Regions from separate parts of the Arthrobacter sp. GW460-12-1-14-TSB2 genome, predicted to be linked through region 1. Evidence: riboswitches for the same ligand, from Rfam matches in the RefSeq annotation. Region 1 holds a riboswitch; the other holds the start of a gene.
The links. Region 1 has a riboswitch for S-adenosylmethionine ahead of AC07YR_RS15930 (bifunctional o-acetylhomoserine/o-acetylserine sulfhydrylase). Riboswitches for the same ligand answer to the same signal wherever they lie in the genome.
Positions count from the first base shown of each region.

Region 2: it holds a riboswitch for S-adenosylmethionine, as region 1 does, so the genes downstream of both, AC07YR_RS21400 (DUF1737 domain-containing protein) here and AC07YR_RS15930 (bifunctional o-acetylhomoserine/o-acetylserine sulfhydrylase) in region 1, are expected to answer to the same signal.

Region 1 covers NZ_JBWKYC010000013.1:128,422-132,821, reverse strand. The annotation lists gene AC07YR_RS15935 (VOC family protein) at 161-799, opposite strand; SAM riboswitch class IV at 961-1,076, shown strand; gene AC07YR_RS15930 (bifunctional o-acetylhomoserine/o-acetylserine sulfhydrylase) at 1,146-2,462, shown strand; SAM riboswitch class IV at 2,554-2,669, shown strand; gene metX (homoserine O-acetyltransferase MetX) at 2,682-3,893, shown strand; gene AC07YR_RS15920 (MFS transporter) at 4,066-4,400, shown strand, end outside.
Region 2 covers NZ_JBWKYC010000028.1:19,374-23,773, reverse strand. The annotation lists gene AC07YR_RS21420 (nuclear transport factor 2 family protein) at 55-447, shown strand; gene AC07YR_RS21415 (hypothetical protein) at 564-800, opposite strand; gene AC07YR_RS21410 (O-succinylhomoserine sulfhydrylase) at 847-2,055, opposite strand; gene AC07YR_RS21405 (rhodanese-like domain-containing protein) at 2,056-2,466, opposite strand; gene AC07YR_RS21400 (DUF1737 domain-containing protein) at 2,463-2,768, opposite strand; SAM riboswitch class IV at 2,803-2,917, opposite strand; gene AC07YR_RS21395 (NtaA/DmoA family FMN-dependent monooxygenase) at 3,149-4,400, shown strand, end outside.

The sequences.
Region 1 (4,400 bases):
TCGGGCTGGGTTGGCTCGGGCTCGATTAAAAGGATTCGGCCGCTATCGGTGGGTGGCGTCGTTGGCACCCGCTGATAGCGGCCGAAGTTTATGGTGTGGCACCGTTAAGGGGCAGCAGGCTGCCGCGTGGTCCCTTGCGGTTCCACGTTGTGGAACCGGGTCAGATGGTTACTGCCCCGGAAGCGGTTTCGAAGGTGACGGAGAGGATCCCCGGTGTTCCCTTCGGGGCGATCCATTCGACGGCCACATCTTCCAAAGGCTTCTCGACCGGTTGACCGAGCCACTCCGTGACGCGTTCGGCCGAGCCCGCGATGGTGAGGCTGGACATCTTAACGTTGCTTGGGTAGGCGTTGGACGGGTGAAGCTCCGGGTCGCCTTCCCACTTGAGCATGTACGGAACCTGCGGGTCTGCAATGAGGCCCAGGATGCCGATCTGCTTCCAGACGAGTTCGCGGCCGTCGGGGAACTTGCGGTTGCCGTTGACAGCCGATCGGCCGAGGCGTTCTTCGAACGGTGCCAGGTCGTCCACTTCGACGCACCAGCCCATCCAGCCGCCGCCGGCTGCGGAGCGTGCCCGGACAGCCTGCCCGAACGGAGCCTTGTCGGAGGCCGGGTGGTCCAGGACCTCCACAACCTCCAGGTATTTGTGCCCGGCCAGCGGGATAATCATGTTGCGGGTGCCAAAACGGGGGTGTACCCCGCCCTTCACGGCTTCGACGCCGAGGGCGGTTGCAATACGTTCGGTGGTGGCAGCCAAGCCATCTTGTTCACAGGCGTAAGAGACGTGATCCATGCGCATGCCCTCATCTTGGCACTTTGTGATGGAGCTCTCAGCTAAGGGTGGCCTTACCAAGATGGGATGTCATGGCGGGCCGGCCTGAGGCCCGTGAAATCACGCCGCTGACGTCCTTCGTCACAAAGCTGTTCACAGGCAATCCGCCGTTCCTAGACTGGGGGCCAGGTCATGAGCGCCAGCATCAAGCCCCGGCTAGCTGGCCGGCAACCCTCGTTCCGCGGTGGGGTGCCCCGGGTGAAGACCGGGCCCTCCGGCAACCGCCGGGCGGCAAGCGCGGCACCAGTCCGGTCAGGGCATGTCCAGCATGTCCTGCAGGGCAGAGGTGCCCTTCCTCAGAAGGAGCTCTCCGATGTCCAACGCATGGTCATTCGAAACCCGCCAGATCCACGCCGGCCAGGAGCCGGACAGCGCCACCGGCGCCAGGGCACTGCCTATCTACCAGACGACGTCGTTCGTGTTCCCGAGCGCCGAAAGCGCCGCCAACCGCTTCGCGCTGGCCGAGCTGGCGCCCATCTACACCCGCATCGGCAACCCCACCCAGGACACGGTGGAACAGCGCGTTGCCAGCCTGGAAGGTGGCCTGGCAGCGCTCCTGCTCAGCTCGGGCCAGGCTGCCGAAACCTTCGCCATCCTCAACGTGGCCGAAGCCGGCGACCACGTGGTGGCCAGCCCCAGCCTCTACGGCGGCACGTATAACCTCCTGGCCCACACCCTGAAGAAGTTCGGCATCTCCGTGACGTTCGTCGAGGATCCGGACAACCTCCAGCAGTGGAAGGATGCCGTCCGGCCGAACACCAAGCTCTTCTTCGCCGAGGTGGTCTCCAATCCGCGCCAGGATGTCCTGGACATCGAAGGCGTGTCCCGCGTTGCCCACGAGGCAGGCGTCCCGCTGATCGTGGACAACACGTTGTCCACTCCGTACCTCATCCGGCCGCTGGAATGGGGTGCCGACATTGTGGTGCACTCGGCCACGAAGTACCTCGGCGGGCACGGCAGCGCCATCGCCGGCGTGATCGTGGACTCCGGCAACTTCGACTTCGGAAAGGACCCGGAGAAGTTCCCGGGCTTCAACACGCCGGACCCCACCTACAACGGCCTTGTCTACGCCCGCGACCTCGGGGCGGACGGTGCACTGGGGGCGAACCTGTCCTACATCCTCAAGGCCCGCGTCCAGCTGCTGCGCGACCTCGGTTCGGCGGTATCCCCGTTCAACGCCTTCCTCATCGCCCAGGGGCTGGAAACCCTGAGCCTGCGTGTGGAGCGGCACGTTGCCAACGCGGTGACCGTCGCCGAGTGGCTGGAGTCCAGGGACGACGTCGAATCCGTCGCCTATGCGGGCCTGCCGTCCAGCCCCTGGTACGAGCGCGGCCGCAAGTATGGACCCAAGGGCACCGGCGCGATCGTGTCCTTCAACATCGCCGGCGGGGCCGAGGCAGGCAAGCGGTTCGTGGACGCCTTGGAGCTGCACTCCCACGTGGCAAACATCGGTGACGTGCGCTCCCTGGTCATCCACCCGGCGTCGACCACGCACAGCCAGTTGACGGCAGAGCAGCAGGCCGTGGCCGGTGTGACCCCCGGCCTGGTCCGCCTCTCGGTGGGGCTGGAGCACATCGACGACATCATCGCCGACCTCGACGCCGGTTTCCGCGCCGCCAAGGGCGACTGACCAGTACGGCTCCCGGCGTCCACGACGCCGGGAGTCATATTGATGTCACATTCTTAGCCATTGCGGCGACGCATTTCGTAGACTCTTTGAAGGTCATGAGTGCCAGCGACAGCCCCGGCTTGCTGGCCGGCAACCCTCCTTCCGCGGCGGGGTGCCCCGGGTGAAGACCTGGCCTGCCGGCCAGTTGGCGGCGGGCAAGCGCGAAGAAGAGGTCCTCAGATGACGATTGCCGTCACCCGCAGCGGTGTACCCGAAACAGATACCCACGCAGTGGATGCAACCACAGGCAACACCACGGATACAACGACAGGCAACAACACGGATACCAGCACGGTGGACACCGCCGTCCCTGACGGTACGGTCAAGTTCCTCAGCGTTGGCGGGCTGGAGCTGGAGGCCGGCGGCTTTCTGCCGGACGTAACGCTTGCGTACGAAACATGGGGCACGCTGAACGCGGACCGTTCCAACGCCGTGCTGGTGCAGCACGCCCTCACCGGCACCACGCACGTCACCAGGGGTGCCAGCGACGAGGAAGGCTGGTGGGAACAGCTGGCCGGACCCGGAGCCCCCGTTGATACGGACAAGTACTTCGTGGTCTCCATCAACATCGTCGGCGGCTGCTACGGTTCCACCGGTCCTTCCACCCCGGCCCCGGACGGTAAGCCGTGGGGTTCGCGCTTCCCCCTGGTGACCCTGCGGGACACAACGGCGGCCGAGTCCCGGCTGGCGGATGCGCTGGGGATCGAGAGCTGGTACGCGGTGTTGGGCGGCTCCCTGGGCGGAGCCCGGGCACTGGAATGGGCCGTGAGCTACCCGGACCGCGTCCGGCGCTGTGCCGTGATATCCATTGGAGCCAGCAGCACCGCCGAGCAGATCGCTTTTGCCCAGGCCCAAACCCTCGCCATCCGCCAGGACGTCAACTTCAACGACGGCGATTACTACGGCGGCCCGGAGCCGGAAGCCGGCCTTGCCCTGGCACGCAGGATCGCACACATCACCTACCGCTCCGCGTACGAGCTGGAGACCCGGTTCGGCCGCAACGCCCAGAGCAGCGAGAGCCCGCTCGAAGCGGTGTCGCTGGGGGACCGCGGCCGCTACCAGGTGGAGAGCTACCTCGACCACCAGGGCACCAAGCTGGTCCGGCGCTTCGATGCCAACAGCTACATCGCCATCACCGAAGCGCTCATGAGCCACGACGTGGGCCGCGGGCGCGGTCCGCTCAAGGACGCGTTGGCCCAGGCCACGGCCGAGTTCTTTATTGCCGCCGTGAATACGGACCGGCTGTATTTTCCGGCACAGTCTTATGAACTCGCGGCTGCGCTGCCGGGGGATGTGCCAGTGCACGTCATCGAAGCGCCCATCGGCCATGACGGCTTCCTGACCGAGATCGGCCAGCTCAGCACGCAGTTGCGGCAGAACTTCTTCGCATAGCCCCGTCGGCTCAATGTGCATTTTTGCAGAGCAGTTCTGCAGAAAATGGCGTTGAGCCTGCGGCAATGTGAGTCCATACTCTAGGGGACCGGCGCGTTGGTGGTGCACATCACACGCGGCCGCTACGGAATGGTCCACATGGCGTCGACGGAGACGCCGAAGGAGTTCACAAATGAGCACGCAAGACTCCGCCGCAAGGCGCGCAGATGAGACTGACGTCAAGGCCTCCGGCCTGAAGAAGGTGGTGACGGCCTCGATGGCCGGCACTGTTGTTGAGTGGTACGAGTTCTTCCTCTACGCCTCGGCGGCAACACTGGTTTTCGGCAAGATGTTCTTCCCCAATTCCGGCACGGAGCTGGACGGGATTATTGCCGCCTTCGTGACTTACGCGGTGGGCTTCGTCGCCCGTCCCATCGGCGGCATCGTTTTTGGCCACTTCGGTGACAAGTTCGGCCGCAAGCAGCTGCTCCAGCTGAGCATCATCCTGGTGGGCGTCTCCACGTTCGC
Region 2 (4,400 bases), on a different contig from region 1:
TAGCCTTGAACCGTCCGAGAATTACCCGACGACGAAGACGGGAAGGTACCCGAAATGGGAACCCAGGAGAATGTTGAACTGGTCCGGCGCGGATACGAGGCATTCAGTGCAGGCGATATGGCAACCCTTGGCGAAATGTTCGCGGAGCACGCAGTCTGGCACGTTGCCGGAGACGGCGTGCTGTCCGGAAAGAAGGAGGGACGCGACGCCATCCTGGCCTATTTCGGTGAGCTCGGAACGCGTTCCGGAGGCAACCTGAAGGTGACCGTTGAGGAGATCATCGGCGGGGAAACCAACACCGTTGCGGTCCAGCACAACCGAGCAGAGACCGGCGGCCGGTCCCTGGACCAGGACGGCGCAATCGCATTCCGGGTGGCTGACGGCAAGATTACCGAGGCGCGGGAGTTCTTCCAGGACACTGCGAAAGGCGACGCATTCTGGGGCTAGCCGGAGCTACTCCGAAATCCGACCCGGTACTTCTGCACCTTCGGCGCTGCGGCTGGCGATTCAGTCCGTCTGCCCCACCTGCCAGACGTTGTTATCCCGGCACGAGTCCGGCTTGGTCACTCGTACGTGGCAAGCGGCGAGGACGGATACGGCGGCGACGACGGCGTGGAGGTGCTTTGGGGCCCCGGCGCACTCGTGCTGGCCGGATCTGAGGCTCCGGCCGAACCGCAGCCCGATACTGCGGTGGCCGCGGCTGCCAGCATCAGAAGCACCGCGGCTGCCCGGGCACGGGCTTGGGCGCGGTTCCGGGACAGCCCGGCATCACCATAAGCAATGTCACCAAAGAAGGGCATGCCTTCATCATGGCACTGCAGACACGGCGGTCACAGAAGCCCCGGGTCAGATCTGCTTGAGCGCCTGCTCCAGGTCGCGGATGAGGTCCTCGACATCCTCGAGCCCAACCGACAACCGGACCACACCGTCGCTGAGCCCGATGGCCGCTCGGCCTTCCGGCCCCATGGCGCGGTGCGTCGTGGTGGCCGGGTGGGTGATGAGCGACTTGGCATCGCCCAGGTTGTTGGAGATGTCGATGATCCGCAGCGCGTCCAGCAGCGCAAAGGCCGCCTCCTTCGCCGTGCGGCCCGCCGACGGCGAGAGCTCCAGCGTGAGCACGGTGCCGCCGGCCTTCATCTGCTTGGCGGCCAGCTCGTACTGCGGGTGCGACTTCAGCAGCGGGTATTTGACCCAGCTGACAGCCGGCTGCTCCTCCAGCCATCCGGCCAGGCGAAGCGCGGAGGCGGAGGAGTGGTTGACGCGCAGGGCCATGGTCTCCAGGCCCTTGGTCAGCACCCAGGCGTTGAATGCGGACAGTGCAGGCCCGGTGTGGCGCATGAGCTGCTTGACCGGGCCGTCTATGAACTCCTTGGTGCCGAGGATGGCGCCGCCGAGCACCCGTCCCTGGCCGTCGATGTGCTTGGTGCCGGAGTACACAATCACGTCCGCGCCGAGCTCGCCGCAGCGCTGCAGCAGGGGAGTGGCAAAGACGTTGTCGACGACGACCGTCGCCCCGGCCGAGTGGGCCAGTTCGCTGACCGCGGCGATGTCCACGATCTCCTGCATCGGGTTCGACGGCGACTCGAAGAAGACCGCCGTCGTCGGCTCCGCCAACGCGGCCCGCCATTGCTCCAGGTCCGGGCCGTCCACGAACACCGTTTCCACGCCCCAGCGGGGCAGGATCTCATTCAGGATCACAAAGCAGGAGCCGAACAGCGAGCGGGCAGCCACCACGCGGTCGCCCGCGGCCAGCAGCGCACCGAGGGCAGTGAAGACGGCGGACATGCCCGACGCCGTCGCAAAGCACGCCTCCGTGCCCTCGAGCAGCCGGAGCCGCTCCTGGAACGTCGCCACCGACGGGTTGCCGTAGCGGGAGTACACGAACCGTTCGTCTTCGCCCGTGAAGGCGCGTTCGGCGGCTGCCGCGGATTCATACACGAAGCCGGAGTTGAGGAAGATCGGCTCAGCCGTCTCCTGGAAGTTGGTGCGGTCAAGGCCGCCGCGGACAGCCTGGGTGTCGGGGTTCCAGCCGGCGGCGTCGGGATTGAAAGTCACTTAGTTCTTTCCGAGGTTGGTGGGTAGTCCGCGGTTCTTCCAGCCGTTGACGGTGCGCTCGCCATAACGGTCCGGTTCGCCTTCAAAGCCTTCGAGGACGTTGTAGGCCGTGAAGCCGGCCTGCGTGGCGGCGATTGCCGCGGCGACCGAGCGGACGCCGGAACGGCAGAGGAACACCAGTTCGACGCCGGTGTCCTCCGGTGCCTGCTGCTTCAGCTGGCGAATGAAATCCGGGTTGGGGATGCCGCCGGGGAAGGTCCACTGGATGAAGAGGGGATCGTTTTCGGTGGCTTTCGTGTCCGGGATGCCGATGTGGGCCCACTCGCCTTCGGTGCGGACATCCACCAGGACTGCGCCCTGTTCCAGCTTGGCCCAGGCGTCCTGGGGGCTCAGGTCTCCGGCGTAGCTCATGCGTGGCCCTCGAAACCCTCGCCGGGGAAGTCGAGGTCAAACTCAAGTTCGTCCACGGCGGTTGCCACCGCGGCGTCCGAGCTGGCGATGGCTGCGGGCAGGACCACGGCCTGCGCCACGATCACGCTGGTGCCGTTGAACGTGGCCGCCGGGCTCCCGTGCAAAACATAACCATCGGCCAGCGCTGCGGAGATGCGCTCGCAGAAGGAGCGGTCATCGGGGCCGGTGATGAGCCGGTAGGCCAGCTTTTCCTGGGGCAGGTCCTGGGCCGGTAGTTCCTGGCCGGCGGCGGCCGGAGCCAGTGGGGCGGGTGCGTCAGACACGACGGATCTCCTTCTCTCACGCTTGCAGCTCGAATGGGTCGATATGCCGAGTATTCACCTGAGGCACCCCGCCGTGGAAGGAGGGTTGCCGACCGGCCAGTCAGGGCTTGGCACCGGTTCTCATTACTCCCCAAAAACGTAACACTTACGACGGCGGCCTGCACCGCCGTCGTCGTCATCTTCCGTAACGGGACACGGCTGAAAGCGGCGCTGCGCCCTGTTTCCAGTGACCCGTGCGTGACCCCATCTTGCGGTTACAAAAGACCCTGCCGGGAGGATAATGACGGGAGATGAACCGCTGTAACGCCGGATGAAATCAGGCAGCCGTGAATGGATCGAACGGGAATACAGTCAGTCCCATGCTGCACTTCGGTTGGTTTGTGGGTCACGGCTTCGGCGTCCAGGGCTGGGGCACGCCAGGCTACGGCATCGGCTACGACTGGAAAAAGCCCGCCCTGTACCAGCATGCCGTGCGCGAATTCGAGCGGGCCGGGCTGGACCTGTTCATCATCGAAGACTCCCTCACGGTGCCGGACACCTACGGCGGCAGCGCCGAGGTGTCGCTGGCGCAGGCGTCGTTCGCGCCCAAGCACGATCCGCTGGCACTGGTGCCGTACCTGCTCTCCGCCACGGAACACCTGGGCATTGTTCCAACAGTCAGCGCCTCCTTCTACCCGCCGTTCACCGCGGCGCGGCTGCTGGCCACGCTGCAGCATTTCTCCAACGGCCAGGTGGGCTGGAACGTGGTGACCTCCGGCAGCGACCTGGCCGCGCAGAACTACGGCCTGGACCAGCAGATCGAGCACGACCTCCGCTACGAGAAAGCAGAGGAATTCGTGGACGTGGTGCGCAAGCTCTGGCGCAGCTGGGAGCCGGACGCCATTGTGGAGGACGCGGACGCCGGTATCTTCGCGGACCACACGAAGGTCCACCCCATCAACCACGACGGCGAGTTCTTCAAGGTCCGCGGACCGCTGAACACCGCGCCGCTACCCGAGGAACCGGTGCTGGTGCAGGCCGGGGCATCCCCGCGCGGTAAGGCGTTCGCGGGTGCCAACACGGACGTCGCCATCGCGCTGGCCAGGGGTGCGGACGGCATGAAGGCCTACCGGGACTCGATCCGGGCCGAGGCGGCAGCGGCAGGGAGGAACCCCGACGACGTCAAGGTGCTGTTCGTCCTCAAGCCCACCGTGGTTGGGTCCCGGGCAGAAGCGGACGAACTCCGGGAGCAGCGGCGCCGGCTCACGCAGCGCGACATCGACAGCCAGCTGAACTCCATCTCCTATCTCTCCGTCATCGACTTCAAACAGTTCGACCTCGACGCCCCGCTCCCTGAACTCACCACGAACAGCAACCAGGGCACCCTGGATCACTTCACCAAAGCCGGTCCGCCCGGCTCCACGCTGCGCCAGCTCCTGCAGGCGCGCAGCGGCGGCGCCGGGGACAGCATCATCGGCACCGCCGAGGACATTGCGGACTACCTCGAGGAGACAGGGGCCACGGTGGGCGGAGACGGGTTCCTGTTCTCCGGCTTCGTGGACCCGGCCACCGTTCACGGGGCGCTGGACCGCCTGGCGCCCGTGCTGCGGCGCCGCGGGCTGCTCCGGACAA